DNA from 2 places in the Plantibacter sp. AC185 genome. Region 2 is predicted to be linked to the other one. Evidence: predicted binding sites of a transcription regulator. Region 2 holds the regulator's gene; the other holds the start of a gene.
The links. Region 2 encodes HrcA, which represses chaperone genes, less so after heat shock. Its sites were predicted from a motif close to TTNGCACTCGNNNNNNNCGAGTGCNAA; they were not measured.

Region 1 (7,691 bases), 590 kb from region 2:
AGGGCGGCATCGTGCTCGGTGCGCTCGCGATCGTGGCGGTGGTGGCGGTCATCATCGTGACGTCGATCAAGCCCGCCGGACCGGTCCCGACCGCGGCGAAGAACGACGGCTTCACCGTCTCCGCCGGCTTGCAGCTGGTCGGAGCCCCGGCCAGTGCGTCCACGCCGACGCCGAGCGCGACCGATCCGGCCGCCCCCGCGGAGCCCGCCCCGGCTGAGACGCCGGCAGCCACCGAGACCCCCGCCGCCGACGGCGTCGAGATCTCCGTCTACCAGGACTTCCTCTGCCCCTACTGCGGTCAGTTCGAGACCACGAACGCGGAGCAGGTCAAGGGCTGGCTCGAGGCCGGCGCCGCGACGTACACGGTGCACCCCCTCGCAACGCTGAGCAACTTGTCGCTCGGGACGCAGTACTCGCTGCGCGCTTCGAACGCGGCCGCCTGCGTCGCGGAGTACTCGCCGAACGACTTCTTCTCCTTCAACACCGCACTGTTCGAGAACCAGCCCAAGGAGAACACCGAGGGCCTGACCGACGCCGAGCTGAAGTCGATCGCCAAGGGCGTCATCTCCGGCGGCGAGAAGAAGATCAACGCCTGCATCGACGACGGCACCTACAAGTCGTGGGTGAAGGACTCGACCGACCGTGCGCGCAGCGGCCCGCTGCCCGGCACCGACGTCGCCAAGGTCGAGGGGACGCCGACCATCCTGGTGAACGGCAAGCAGTACACGGGTTCGCTCACCGACGCCGAGCAGTTCGCGGCCTTCGTCCTCGCCGTCTCGAGCGAGAGCTACTCCACCGGGACGCCGACGCCGGGTGCCAGCGAGTCGCCCGTGACCAACGGCTGATCCGCCGTCATCGTAGGATGGATGGGACCGGGGCCAGCCCCTGTCGGCCGACGTGGCGCAATTGGTAGCGCAACGCTCTTGTAAAGCGTAGGTTACGGGTTCAAGTCCCGTCGTCGGCTCCAGCCGAGAACCGCCCGCTCAGCCTCGCTGAGTGGGCGGTTCCTCATTGGAAGGAACCCTCCCGTGACCCGTGTCCCAGCGCCGCTCGCGCTCCTCATCGCCGTCGTCAGCGGTGCCTTCATCGCGGTGCAGGCAAGGCTGAACGGTGATCTCGGAGCCCGCCTCGGTGACGGGTTCACCGCGGCTGCGATCTCGTTCGGCGGCGGCTTGATCATCCTCACCGTCGGGCTGGCGGTCTCCCGCACCGGTCGTCAGGGGCTCTCCACGGTGGCCGGTGCCGTCCGACGCCGGGAGATGCCCTGGTGGACGGTGCTCGGTGGGTGTGCCGGCGCGTTCCTCGTGCTCTCGCAGGGGCTCACCGCCGCCACGCTCGGCGTCGCCCTCTTCACGGTCGCGGTCGTCGCCGGCCAGACGGCGAGCGGACTCGTGCTCGACCGGATCGGCTTCGGCCCGGGAGGCGTCGTCGGGTTCAGCGTCCAGCGCGTCCTCGGGGCGGTCGTCGCCCTCGTCGCCGTCGGCGTCGCGGTCTCGGGCGAGCTCGGCGGGAGCATCCCACTCGGACTGCTCGTCCTCCCGCTCCTCGCCGGCATCGGGATCGGCTGGCAGCAGGCGGTCAACGGTCGCGTGAAGATGCGGGCGCAGAGCACGCTCGCCGCCACGTTCATCAACTTCATCGTCGGGACGGTCGTGCTGGTCATCGCCGCGGTGCTCCACGCGGTCATCGTCGCGCCGCCCGGACCGCTCCCGGGGGAGTGGTGGCTCTACCTCGGAGGCCCGATCGGATGCGTGTTCATCGCCGTGGCGGCGTTGCTCGTGCAGCACACGGGCGTGCTCATCCTCGGGCTCGGCACAGTGGCCGGTCAGACCCTGAGCGCGCTCGCCCTCGACGTGCTCCTGCCCACCGACGACGGCGGCGTGCATGTCGCGACGGTCATCGGGACACTCCTCGCGTTCGCCGCCGTGGCGATCGCATCGGCGCGGTTCAGGCGTCGTCCCACGGCATCTTCGTCCGCCGACTGAGTCGAGCCGTCGGGCCGTCGGATGCCGTGAGCGACTCCGTCCTCAGGGCATGGAGCTGAGGTGCGCCTTCGCGTTGATCGTCTTGCGGCGCCCCGTGCGAGCGTTACCCGGCTTCCCTCCGACGTACAGCCAGCCGAGGAGCTCCTCGCCCTTCTTCAGGCCGTGTGCCTTCCGGACCGCTTTGGCGCGAGTCGCGCCGCCGGTGCGCCAGAACACGCCCCAACCGGCGTCGTCGAGCAGGAGACTGACCATGTGGGCCACTCCGGCCGCGACCGCCTCCTGCTCCCAGGCGGGCACCTTCGACTTCTTCACGCTCACGACGACGGCGAGCAACAGGGGCGCGCGGAGCGGCTTCGTCGAGGGCTTCGAGTCGCCCTCCGCCTTCGCGAGCGCCCGGCCGAGCTTCACGCGGTCGTCGCCGCGGAGGGTGATGACCCGCCACGGACGCAGGGCGCTGTGGTCGGCCACTCGACCGGCCGCCGCGAGGACCTCGAGGAGTTCCGCGTCACTCGGAGCGACGTCGGTGACCTTGGACCACGAACGCCGCCCGGCGACGGCGGCGAGGACGGGGCGCTCGACCGGTTCGGTCACTCCGTCGGCTCGGTGGTGTCGGCCGCGGCGAAGTTGAGCGCGATCGAGTTCATGCAGTAGCGGTCGCCGGTGGGCGTGCCGAAGCCGTCGTCGAACACGTGGCCGAGGTGCGAGCCGCAGTTGGCGCACCGGACCTCGGTGCGCACCATGCCGAGGGTGCGGTCCTCGATGAGCTGCACCGCCTCGGGGTTCACGGACTCGTAGAAGCTCGGCCATCCGCAGCCGGAATCGAACTTGGTACCGCTCTTGAAGAGTTCGGCGTTGCAGGCCGCACAGGTGTAGAGGCCCGCGCGCGACTCGTCGAGGAGCTCACCGGTCCAGGCCCGCTCGGTCGCCGCTCCGCGGAGGACCTGATACTGCTCCGGCGTGAGTTCCTCGCGCCACTGCTCATCGGTCTTCGACACGTCGTACGTCATGCTGCTCCATTCGTCTCGGTCATCCTACGTGCGGGGCTGCCTCGTGCATGCGGCTCCCGACGTATTCCATAACACTGCACCGAGCCTGATCCTTCCCGGTGAACGTCGGCCCTCGCCGGGGTGGATGCGGCCCGGCGGGCATCGGCTGAATAGACTTGGACGACGGCGGACCGGAGCATGACTCCACGGTCGCCGCATCGGCACCGATCGGCAGGAGATGAGCATGCAGCCAGCGTCGCGCACGCCTGCCGATGACGACGCGTCGACGCCGACGGGAGGCCTCGACCAGCGCGAGCTCGAGATCCTCGAGTTCGAGTCCCACTGGATGCAGCACGTCGGGGCCAAGGAGGCCGCCATCCGCGACCGCTTCGCCCTGTCCCCGGCCCGGTACTATCAACTGCTCGGCGCGCTCATCGACTCGCCGTCCGCCCTCGCCCACGACCCCATGCTGATCAAGCGGCTGCAGCGCACCCGCGACGCCCGACTCTCGGCGCGAGGAGCCTCGGCTCCCCGCACCGACGGCTGAGCAGCTCTCGGAGACCACACCATGGCTGAATCCTTCCCGCCCGACCGCTTCGACGAGGTCCCCGACCTCAAGCGCGTCGGCGCGCACCGTGCCCCTGCTCCCAAGGGACGCGGCTGGATCGCCTTCCTCGTCGCCGTGGTCGCCACGCTCGTACTCGTGGGGGTCGGCACCTTCGCCCTGTTCGGGTTGAACGACCGGATCGACTTCTTCGGCGGCTCGCAGAGCCCGAGCGCCACGCCCACGCCGACCCCCACCCCGACCGAGGCTGCCCCCGTCGTCGACCCCGCGGCTAGCATCCTCGTCCTGAACGGCACACCCACCGCCGGCCTCGCCGCATCGGCGGCGGCAGCGATCACGGCTGCCGGCTTCACGCAGCAGATCGGGACGAGCGACGCCAGCACGGAGGACGTCACGACGAGCGGCGTCTACTACCAGGATCCGTCGCAGGAGGGCGTCGCCCGCGCCATCGCGAACGCGCTCGGCGGCATCCCGATCCAGATCACGGACACGTACGCGATCCCCGTCGAGGAGGGCGAGGCGCCGGTCCTCCGCATCGTCGTCGTGGTCGGCGCGGACTACCAGCCTGCCGCCTGAGCGCGGCTGGAGCGGGTCGATCGCTCGGGTCGCCGGCACGCCGTGTTTCCGGAGTGTTTCCTCCATGTTGAGTTGTCGTATCACTCCGCCCCGTTTGTCGATTTCGGGGTGAATCCGCGCGGTGCTCCGGATTAGTATCTGGAACTGGCCGCTCATCCCGTCCCGTCTCGACTCGCCCCCGGGTCCACTTCGGCGCAGGGTGGTCACCGGGGTCCCGATCCCGGATGGCAGGTCCGGGTTCGGCAACAGTCGATGCCTGCGAGCACGCAGCAATGGGAGTATGAAATGGCGAACGGAACCGTCAAGTGGTTCAACGCTGAGAAGGGCTTCGGCTTCATCACGGTCGACGACGGTGGACAGGATGTCTTCGTCCACTACTCGGCGATCGACATGAGCGGCTACAAGTCCTTGGAAGAGGGCCAGGCGGTCGTCTTCGAGGTCGGCACTGGAGCAAAGGGGCCTCAGGCCGAGGGTGTGCGCCTGGCGTAGCCGCTGATCAGGTACGCGATTCCTGCGACGCCGTCCACTTCGGTGGGCGGCGTCGTTCGTCGTTCCGGGGCTGTTCCCGGGAGTTCGCTCAGGGCGCCGGTGCTCACTTGCACTCCCACCCCCTGAGTGCCAGAATCGACTTAGCACTCGTACTCATTGAGTGCTAACAACGTTCATGACGTCCGGGAGGGACGAAAAACACACATGGCTAAGATCATTGCTTTCGACGAGGAGGCCCGTCGCGGCCTCGAGCGTGGACTGAACATTCTTGCTGACACGGTCAAGGTCACCCTTGGGCCGCGCGGTCGCAACGTTGTCCTCGAGAAGAAGTGGGGCGCCCCCACGATCACCAACGACGGCGTGTCCATCGCCAAGGAGATCGAACTCGACGACCCGTACGAGAAGATCGGCGCGGAGCTCGTCAAGGAGGTCGCCAAGAAGACCGACGACGTCGCCGGCGACGGCACCACCACGGCGACCGTGCTGGCACAGGCGCTCGTCCGCGAGGGCCTCCGCAACGTCGCCGCAGGCGCCGACCCCATCAGCCTCAAGCGCGGCATCGAGAAGGCCGTCGAGGCCGTCACGGTCGAGCTCATCGCCAACGCCAAGGAGGTGGAGACCAAGGAGGAGATCGCTGCGACCGCTTCCATCTCCGCCGGCGACACCACCATCGGCGAGATCATCGCCGAGGCGATCGACAAGGTCGGCAAGGAGGGTGTCGTCACCGTCGAGGAGTCGAACACCTTCGGCACCGAGCTCGAGCTCACCGAGGGCATGCGCTTCGACAAGGGCTACCTGTCGCAGTACTTCGTGACCGACCCCGACCGCCAGGAAGCGGTGTTCGAGGACCCCTACATCCTCATCGCCAACCAGAAGATCTCCGCGATCAAGGACCTCCTGCCGATCGTCGACCAGGTCATCCAGTCGGGCAAGCAGCTCCTCATCATCGCTGAGGACGTCGACGGCGAAGCTCTCGCGACGCTCGTCGTCAACAAGATCCGTGGCATCTTCAAGTCCGTCGCCGTCAAGGCTCCGGGCTTCGGCGACCGCCGCAAGGCTCAGCTGCAGGACATCGCCATCCTCACCGGTGGCCAGGTCATCTCCGAGGAGGTCGGCCTCAAGCTCGAGACCGTCACACTCGACCTGCTCGGCCGTGCCCGTAAGGTCGTCATCACCAAGGATGAGACCACCATCGTCGAGGGTGCCGGCGACGCCGACGCCATCGCCGGTCGTGTCTCGCAGATCCGCAAGGAGATCGACAACACCGACAGCGACTACGACCGCGAGAAGCTCCAGGAGCGTCTCGCCAAGCTCGCGGGCGGTGTGGCGGTCATCAAGGCCGGTGCAGCGACCGAGGTCGAGCTCAAGGAGCGGAAGCACCGCATCGAGGACGCTGTTCGCAACGCGAAGGCTGCCGTCGAAGAGGGCATCGTCGCCGGTGGTGGCGTCGCCCTGATCCAGGCCGGCAAGACCGCGTTCGAGAAGCTCGAGCTCGTCGGTGACGAGGCGACCGGTGCGAACATCGTCAAGGTCGCCATCGACGCTCCGCTCAAGCAGATCGCGCTCAACGCGGGCCTCGAGCCCGGCGTCGTCGCCGACAAGGTCCGCAACCTGCCCGTCGGACACGGCCTCAACGCCGCGACCGGAGAGTACGTCGACATGCTCGCTGCCGGCATCAACGACCCGGTGAAGGTCACGCGCTCCGCGCTGCTCAACGCAGCGTCGATCGCCGGTCTGTTCCTCACCACCGAGGCCGTCGTCGCCGACAAGCCGGAGAAGAACCCGGCTCCGGCCGGCGACCCGACCGGTGGCATGGACTTCTAAGTCCGACAGCAACACCTGCGCAGGGCGTCTCCTTCGGGAGGCGCCCTGCGTCGTTTCCGGACGCGTATGTCGATTCCGGCATGCTGACCGCATCCGTTATGAAGTCGTCACTGGGCGGTCGCAGGTCGCCTCTGTTTCGTCTCTATGCTGAGGCTATGACACGACTCGGGGGAGCCGCGGCCATTGCCGCCACGATCTTCATGCTGACCGCTTGCGCGACCGCGCCGAAGGAGACCCCGTCACCCGAGGCGGTTGCATCGCCGTCGGCGACGCCGACGGCCACACCCGCTCCGACGTGGCCGCAGAGTCTGATCGACACGAACTGCGAGCAGCTCGTTCCGCAGGCGGTTGTGGACGCGACGTTCGATGTTTCGCTGGCCTCGGGAGCGACCGACCCCGCCCTCGCATCCTCAGGAACGTTCTTCCCGGCGGCCGTCGAGTATGCAGGAGGTCTCTCCTGCCAGTGGGGTGCGATCGACCCGGCGGCGCCGACTGATGACCAAGACGGTATCGAGGGGCCGGACAACTGGCTCGCGGTGACTGTCGCCATCGTCCCGCGCGCTTCGGACGTCGCTGAACGGATCGCGACAGAGATCGACGGGTCCGTGCCGACGGCCGATCCCGCCGGAGCCTGCGATCACGGGCTGTGTTCGACCGATATGCTCATTGGTGAATACTGGGTGAACGTCGCTGCCGTCGCCTACGTGAACGCGGACCTACCGCCGACCGAAATGCAGCAGGCGCTGTTCGATCAGGTCGCGTCCGTCGTCGGTGGCCTCGGAGCGAGTGCAGAGCCGTCGCTCCCCCCGGAGAGCGCCACCTGGCCGCGCGAGTGCGGTGCGGTCGTCTCCCTCGACGTGCTCGAATCCACACTCGATCTCGTGTCGCCGGTCTGGGTACCTGGCTTCAGCTACCGCTCCAGTAACCTCCCCTACGGCGCTGTGCTGGTCGCTGGCGGGCAGACCTGCGGATTCGCCGATGCGGAGTTCGGGCGTATGGGATCGGTCTCCACGCTGCCCGGTGCCGGTCCCGCGTTCGCCGAGTCGTTGGCGCTTGCGCGAACGGCCCCTGAAGTGTCGGTCGTCGAAATCGACGGGCTACCCGCCGAAAGCGCATTCGTGCAAGCCGGTTCGGGTGCCACAGGTCAAGCGAGGCTCGAGATGAACCTGCGAGGCACCTGGGTTACGATCACCGTGGGCTCGCCGCCGACGCCAAGAGACGGATCAGCCAGCGCCACCGCGCGGGCCATCGCGCTGGCGACGGCTA
Region 2 (7,691 bases):
GGTGTGGCGGACGACGTCCTCGCTCGTGAGGTGGGCGAAGTGGATGTCGTCGACGTCCTTGAGCACGCGGGTGACGAGCCGCAAGCCGGACGCACCGGTGGGCAGGTCGATCTGCGTGACGTCGCCGGTCACGACGATCTTGGACCCGAACCCGAGCCGGGTGAGGAACATCTTCATCTGCTCGGGCGTGGTGTTCTGCGCCTCGTCGAGGACGATGAACGAGTCGTTGAGGGTCCGGCCACGCATGTAGGCGAGCGGTGCGACCTCGATCGTCCCGGCCGCGAGGAGCTTCGGGACGATCTCCGGGTCCATCATCTCGTTGAGCGCGTCGTAGAGCGGACGCAGATACGGGTCGATCTTGTCCGTCAACGTGCCCGGGAGGTACCCGAGTCGCTCGCCGGCCTCGACGGCCGGGCGCGTCAGGATGATCCGGTTGACCTCCTTGCGCTGCAGAGCCTGCACCGCCTTCGCCATCGCGAGGTACGTCTTGCCGGTACCAGCGGGGCCGATGCCGAACACGATCGTGTTCTCGTCGATCGCGTCCACGTACGCCCGCTGCCCGACGGTCTTCGCCTTGATCGTCTTGCCACGCGAGGTGAGGATGACCTGCCCGAGCACCTCCGACGGGGAGGCCGAGCCGTCCTGCCCGAGCATGCGGGCGGAGGTGCTGACCTCCGCCGGCCCCGGGTCGTGTCCTTCTCGGACCATGGTGATGAGTTCCTCTACGAGTCGTCTGGCGGCGTCGGCCTGCGGCGCCGGGCCGGTGATGGTGATCTCATTGCCGCGCACGTGCACCGAGACACCGGGGTGTTCACGCTCGACGGTCGTCAGGAGGCGGTCCTGTGGGCCGAGGAGACGGACCATGGCGAGCCCGTCCACCAGGAGGACGTGCTCGACCTCATCCGTCCGCGCAGCGGCGGGTCGGTCTGGGTTCGAGGACTCAGGCTCCGCCAAGGGTGCCCTCCTGCAGGGAACCGCCGAGGACATGCGCGTGCACGTGGAAGACCGTCTGCCCGGCGGACTCGCCGGTGTTGAAGACGAGTCGGAACTCGCCACCCGTGTGCTCCTTCGCAAGCGACGACGCCACCTCGACCATCTCAGCGAGCAAGGAAGGGTCGCCAGCGGCCAACTCCACGACGTCGCGGTACTCGGCGGTCTTCGGGACGACGAGGAGGTGCACGGGCGCCTGCGGTGCGATGTCGGCGAACGCGATCACCCGATCGGTCTCGGCGAGGAGGGTCGTCGGGATCTCCCCCGACACGATGCGGCTGAATACCGACGGTGCTTCACTCATGTCCACCAGTCTAAGGTTCGTGGCGGCCTCATGCGCGGGCTGGTGGATCGTCACCACCGACCGAGCAACACGTTGAGCGCGGCGATCGCCGCAGGCCCTGCCGTCGAGGTGCGCAGGACGCCGGAGCCGATCCGGACCTCGATCGCGCCGGCCGCTTCGAGCCGCTCTCGCTCCGCCGGCGAGATGCCGCCCTCCGGACCGACGACGAGGACGAGTTCCTCGGCGAGCAGTGCCGACGGGTCGAGCTCCGAGAGCGCGAGTGCCGCGCTGGGTTCGAGCACGAGGACGGTCCGGCCGGCGACGATCGCCGAGAGTCCTCGGGTGTCGACGACCTCGGCCACCTCGGGCACCCGGGCGCGGATCGACTGCTTCGACGCCTCGCGCACGATGAGCTGCCAGCGCGCACGGCCCTTGACCGCTTTGTCGCCCTGCCACCTGGAGATGCTGCGCTCGGCGCTCCAGGGGACGATGCGGTCGACACCCAGCTCGGTCGCCGCCTGGATGGCGAGTTCGTCGCGATCGCCCTTGGCCAGCGCCTGCACGAGGACGAGCCCGGGACGGTTCTCCGGGTGCACCACGACCGACTCGACGCGGATCTCCAACTCCCCCGGCTCGCTGCGCACGACCGGTCCGGTCGCGATCAGGCCCCGGCCGTTGCCGATCGATGTCGTCTCGCCGACCCGCAACCGACTCACGGCGACGGCGTGCTTCGCCTCGGGCCCGCGGAGGGTCACCGAGTCGCCGACACCGGTCGATTCGAGATCCTCGCGGAGGTACAGCGAACTCATCTCAACCGACGCCGTGGAAGCGGTCGCGGATCTTCGCGAACAGGCCCTGCTGGAACTGCGCGAGCGCCGGAGCACCCTGACGTCGTCCCGAGGCGAAGCTCTTGATCAGCTCGCGTTCGCGGTGGTCGAGCTTCGTCGGGGTGACGACCTGGACGCCGATCTTGAGGTCGCCCCGGCTGTTCCCGCGGAGGCGGGTGACGCCGCGGTCCTTGACCGTGATGACCTCCGAGCTCTGCACGCCCGGCCGCAGCTCGACCTCGACGTCGCCGTCGAGCGCGTGGACGGTGACCTGGCGGCCGAGGATGGCGTCGGTCATCGGGACTTCGAGCGTGCACAACAGGTCGTCGCCGTCGCGGCTGAAGACGTCGTGGTGCTTGACCTTCATCTCGAGGTAGAGGTCGCCGTTCGGGCCGCCGGCCGGGCCGACCTCGCCGCTCCCCGGCATCTGCAGACGCAGACCGGTGTCGACGCCGGCCGGGATGTCGACCGAGACGGTGCGGCGCGCACGGAGCCGACCCTGACCCTGGCAGGTGACGCACGGCGTCGCGATGATCGTGCCGTAGCCGCGGCAGGTGCCGCAGGGCGCCGACGTCATGACGTTGCCGAGCAGCGAGCGGACGGCCCGCTGGATGGAGCCGGAGCCGTGACAGATGTCGCAGGTCACCGGTGAGGTGCCGGGCTGGCAGCAGGAGCCGTTGCAGGTGCTGCAGAGCACGGCGGTGTCGACCTCGAGGTCGCGGTGGGTGCCGAAGATGACCTCGTCGAGGTCGAGCTCGACGCGCAACAGGGCGTCCTCCCCGCGTGCGCGACGGGACTTGGGCCCGCGCTGCTGGCCGCCCCCGCCGAAGAAGGTGTCGAAGATGTCGCCGAAGCCGCCGAACCCGGCGTCGCCGCCACCGAACCCACCAGCCTGCGGACCGAGGTCGTACTGCTGGCGCTGCTTGGGGTCGCTCAGCACGTCGTAGGCGTGCGTGACCTCCTTGAACCGTTCCGAGGCGTCGGAACCCGGGTTCACGTCGGGGTGCAGTTCGCGTGCGAGGCGGCGGTACGCCTTCTTGATCTCTTCGGGCGTCGCCTCCTTGGCGACACCGAGTGCTGCGTAGTGGTCGGGGTAGTCAGCCACTGAGGGCCTTTCGTTCGAGGTGCGGAAGGTGTTGGGGGACGCGACGAGGATGCGTCACTCGGCGTCGAGGATGCGCGAGAGGTACCTGGCGACGGCGCGGACCGCAGCCATGTTGCTCGCGTAGTCCATTCTCGTGGGGCCGAGGACGCCGAGCCGGGCGATTTCGCCACCAGAGGAACGGTAGTTCCCGGCGAGGACACTCGTGGTCTCGAGGCCGAAGGACGCGTTCTCCCGCCCGATGCTGGCGACCACGCTGTCGCGCTCGGACTCCATCTCACCGAAGAGCCGAAGCAGCACGACCTGCTGCTCGATGGCGTCCAGGACCGGATAGATGCTGCCGGGGAAGTCGTCTTCAGTACGGGCGAGGTTGGCGGCGCCGGCCATGACGAGGCGGTCCTGGCGCTGCGCCGACAGCTGCTCGCGCACCGCGTCGACGATGCGGACGGCCGCCGCGCGGTCGAGGTCGGCGATGTCGGCGGGGACGTCGCCGATCGCGTCGTGGGCGTCGAGGAGTGGACGGCCCGCGACCGCCTCGTTGCACAGCGAGCGGAGACGCGAGATGAGGTCGTCGTCGACCGGGCTCTCCGTCTCGATGAGCCGCTGCTCGACGCGGCCGTTGTCGAGGATGATGACCGCGAGCACACGGTTCGGGGTGACGCTCACCAACTCGAGATGCCGGACACGTGCCCGGGAGAACATCGGGTACTGGACGAGTGCGACCTGGTTCGTCAGCTGCGACAGCAGCCGCACCGTGCGGTGCAGGACCTCGTCGAGGTCGCCGGACGCGCCGAGGAAGGTCTCGATCGCCGTCCGTTGGGCGTTGTTCAGCGGACGGCGGTCGGCGAGGTGGTCGACGAACATCCGGTAACCCTTGTCGGTCGGCACCCGGCCGGAAGAGGTGTGTGGAGCGGCGATGAGCTCTTCGTCCTCGAGCTGCGCCATGTCGTTGCGGATGGTGGCTGCGGAGACCCCGAAGGAGTGGCGGTCGACGATCGTCTTGGAACCGACGGGCTCACGCGAGGCGACGTAGTCCTGCACGATGACGCGGAGCACTTCGAGACCGCGATCCGACACCATCTCGATCTCCTCCCGTCATCCACCTCGGAGCACCGACCATCAGCACTCGAAGACCCTGACTGCCAATCATATCGCGGCCTCCGCGCAGCCGTCCCTTGCGCGGCCCCGTGCCCCAGGAATACCGTTGGCCGCAGGCGTGGGTCCCTGATCAGCAACACCTGGTGCGATACGCTCAGCTGGACCAATTGAATATCACTCTCCGTGAAAGGTGCGAAGATGTCCGATCCGAACGCTCAGCCGCCCGTCGACCCAGCGAAGGGCGGGTCGGTTCCGCCTGCAGGAGACGGCGCGACGCCCCCTCCCGCAGCTCCGCAGCAGCCGCCCGCAGGCGCCTACCCGCCCCCGCCCGCCGGTGGCTACGCGCCGACGCCGCCCGCTGCCGGCTCCTACCCGCCGCCGCCCGCAGGCGCCCCGCAGTACCAGCAGCCGTACGCCGCCGCTCAGCCCATGAGCCCGTCGGACGAGAAGCTCTGGTCGACGCTCATCCACATTGGTGGGATCTTCTTCGGATTCATCCCCCCGCTGATCGGCTACCTGGTCCTCAAGGACCGCGGCCCGTTCATCAAGGCGCACACGCTCACCGCCCTGAACTTCCAGCTGACGATGCTGATCGCGCTCGTGGTCGGCTCGATCCTGACGATCGTCGTCGTGGGTCTGTTCATCATCATCGCCGTGTACGTCGTCGTGATCGTGTTCAGCATCATCGCCGCGATCAAGGCGAACAAGGGCGAGCTGTACAGCTACCCGCTCACGATCCAGTTCATCAAGGCCTGACCCGTCGAGTCGCACGAGAACAGCCCCGTCCGGTCCGCCGGGCGGGGCTGTTCTGCGCCTCGGGCAGGGTCAGTCGCCGACCAGACGGCGGACGACCGCGTCGGCGAGGAGCCGTCCGCGGCGCGTGAGCTCCAGCCGTCCGAGCAGGGCCTGCCGTGCGTCGACCAGTTCCTCGGCGATGAGCCCGGCGACCGCCGTGCGAGCCTCGGGGGCGAGCGTCCGGATCGGGATGCCGTCCCTCGTCCGGGTGAGCAGCAGGATGCGTTCGAGTTCCCGGGTCTCGTCGTCCAGGGTCTCCCGGCCGGCGGCCGGCGACTCCCCCGCCGCGATCCGCTGGGCGTAGGCCGCCGGGTGCTTGACGTTCCACCAGCGCACCCCGCCGACGTGACTGTGCGAGCCCGGGCCGACGCCCCACCAGTCCTCGCCGGTCCAGTAGGAGAGGTTGTGCCGGGAGCGGTGCGTGTCGTCGGTCGCCCAGTTGCTGACCTCGTACCAGCCGTAGCCGGCTTCGGTGAGGAGATCGTCGGCGAGCTCGTACATGTCGGCCTGCAGGTCTTCGTCGGGGGTCCCCACCACGCCCGAGCGGATCTGGCGCGCGAGTTTCGTCCCTGGTTCGACGATGAGCGAATAAGCCGACACGTGGTCCGGTGCGCAGGCGATCGCCGTCTCGAGTGAGACGCGCCAGTCGGCCAGGGTCTCCCCCGGCGTCCCGTAGATGAGGTCCAGGCTGACGCCGAGTCCGGCCTCGCGAGCCCACTGCACGACGAGCGGCACCCGAGCCGGATCGTGCGTGCGCTCGAGGGTGGCGAGCACGCTCGGCACCGCGGACTGCATCCCGAAGGACACCCGGGTGAATCCGGCTTCAGCGAGCGTGCGGAGGTAGGCGGCGTCGACGGAGTCGGGGTTCGCCTCGGTCGTCACTTCGGCGCCGGGCGCGAGGTCGAAGTTGTCCGTCACGCCACGGAGCATCCGGACGAGGTCGTCAGCGGGGAGGAGGGTCGGCGTCCCGCCTCCGAAGAACACGGTCGAGACCGGGCGGTCGGGGACGGTCGATGACGCCAGGACGGACTTGCCGAAGCGGAGTTCCGCGACCGCCTCGTCGGCGTAGTCCGACTGCTTCGCGCCGCGGAGCTCGGTCGCCGTGTAGGTGTTGAAGTCGCAGTAGCCGCATCGGACCCGGCAGAACGGGACGTGCAGGTAGACCCCGAAGTTGCGCTCGTGGGCACCGACGGCCGCCGTCTCCGGGAGGAGTCCGTCGGACGGGGCCGGATCGGCGAGTGGGAGGGCGCTCGGCACGGTCCGGCGCTCAGACGCCGCGCGACGGCAGGAGTGCGCGGAGGTAGGCGTCGTTCATGGTCTTGCGGCGGCGCTTGGAGCCGACGAGCTTCGCGGCACCCTTCGTCGGGCGGAAGAACGAGCGCACGACGATCCAGACGGAGTCGTCCTCGCGCTGCTCGATCGTGAAGGACTGCTCGCCGCTCTCCGGATCGCCCTCCATCGTGCCGATGGCGAGGCTCACGTGACCCGGCTCCTCGGTGACGGAGATGACGCGATGCGGCCCGACGAGCGGTTCCCCGCCGACGGTGCCGGCGAAGACGACCGTCGTGCCCGGCGTGATGAACGGCGTGCCGTCCTCGGCGAAGCGCTGCTCCTCGTGCGTCTCGATGGGTTCCAGCGGCGTACCGTCCTCGGCGAACGCTATGCCGCCGTACTGCACGCCCGTGCCGGGGTGCACCTCGGAGATCTCCACGCCGCTCGAGCGGTGCAGTCCCCAGGTGAGGAGGGCGCTGCTCGCGAGGGCGAACCGCTCCTCACCGCTCCCGAGGCGGAACTCGTCCTCCGACGGCACGTAGCCCTCCGGCGGGTACTGCATGAGGTCGGTCCGCTGGGTGGCGCCGACGGCCGCGTAGTCGACCGCCTCGTCCTCGAACGAACTGCGTCGTGCGTTCACTTCTTGTCCTTCGTCTCCACGTCCCCGGAGAGCGCTGCGATGAACGCCTCCTGAGGCACCTCGACCTTGCCGACCATCTTCATCCGCTTCTTGCCCTCCTTCTGCTTCTCGAGGAGCTTGCGCTTGCGGGTGATGTCACCGCCGTAGCACTTGGCCAGGACGTCCTTGCGCATGGCACGGACCGACTCGCGGGCGATGATCCGCGCACCGATGGCGGCCTGGATCGGCACCTCGAACTGCTGGCGCGGGATGAGCTTCTTCAGGCGCTCGGTCATGAGCACACCGTAGGCGTACGCCTTCTCGCGGTGGACGATGGCGCTGAACGCGTCGACCTGGTCGCCCTGCAGCAGGATGTCGACCTTCACGAGATCGGCGGCCTGCTGACCGGAGGGCTCGTAGTCGAGCGAGGCGTACCCCTGCGTGCGGCTCTTCAGGTGGTCGAAGAAGTCGAAGACGATCTCACCGAGCGGCATCGTGTACCGCAGTTCGACGCGGTCCTCGCCGAGGTACTCCATGCCGAGCAGCGCGCCTCGACGGCTCTGGCAGAGTTCCATGATGGTGCCGACGTAGTCCTTGGGGGCGAGGATGCCCACCTTGACCATCGGCTCAGACACCTCGAGGATCTTGCCGGAGGGGAACTCGCTCGGGTTCGTGACGGTGACGACCTGCTTGTCCTCCGTCTTC

Region 1: groL (chaperonin GroEL) is a predicted target of HrcA. The motif match lies at 4,742-4,768, and genes of this name have one in related genera.

Annotation. Positions count from the first base shown of each region.
Region 1 covers NZ_OZ409831.1:855,746-863,436, reverse strand. Annotated here, with positions in the region: gene ACZZZB_RS04145 (DsbA family protein) at 1-845, shown strand, start outside; tRNA gene ACZZZB_RS04140 (tRNA-Thr) at 892-967, shown strand; gene ACZZZB_RS04135 (DMT family transporter) at 1,029-1,985, shown strand; gene ACZZZB_RS04130 (nitroreductase family protein) at 2,028-2,576, opposite strand; gene msrB (peptide-methionine (R)-S-oxide reductase MsrB) at 2,573-2,992, opposite strand; gene ACZZZB_RS04120 (DUF3263 domain-containing protein) at 3,210-3,518, shown strand; gene ACZZZB_RS04115 (LytR C-terminal domain-containing protein) at 3,540-4,112, shown strand; gene ACZZZB_RS04110 (cold-shock protein) at 4,398-4,601, shown strand; gene groL (chaperonin GroEL) at 4,806-6,425, shown strand; gene ACZZZB_RS04100 (hypothetical protein) at 6,506-7,691, shown strand, end outside.
Region 2 covers NZ_OZ409831.1:269,241-276,931, forward strand. Annotated here, with positions in the region: gene ACZZZB_RS01200 (PhoH family protein) at 1-864, opposite strand, end outside; gene ACZZZB_RS01205 (HIT domain-containing protein) at 941-1,294, opposite strand; gene ACZZZB_RS01210 (16S rRNA (uracil(1498)-N(3))-methyltransferase) at 1,345-2,082, opposite strand; gene dnaJ (molecular chaperone DnaJ) at 2,084-3,205, opposite strand; gene hrcA (heat-inducible transcriptional repressor HrcA) at 3,260-4,282, opposite strand; gene ACZZZB_RS01225 (DUF4870 domain-containing protein) at 4,499-5,056, shown strand; gene hemW (radical SAM family heme chaperone HemW) at 5,126-6,352, opposite strand; gene ACZZZB_RS01235 (DUF1990 family protein) at 6,363-7,007, opposite strand; gene lepA (translation elongation factor 4) at 7,004-7,691, opposite strand, start outside.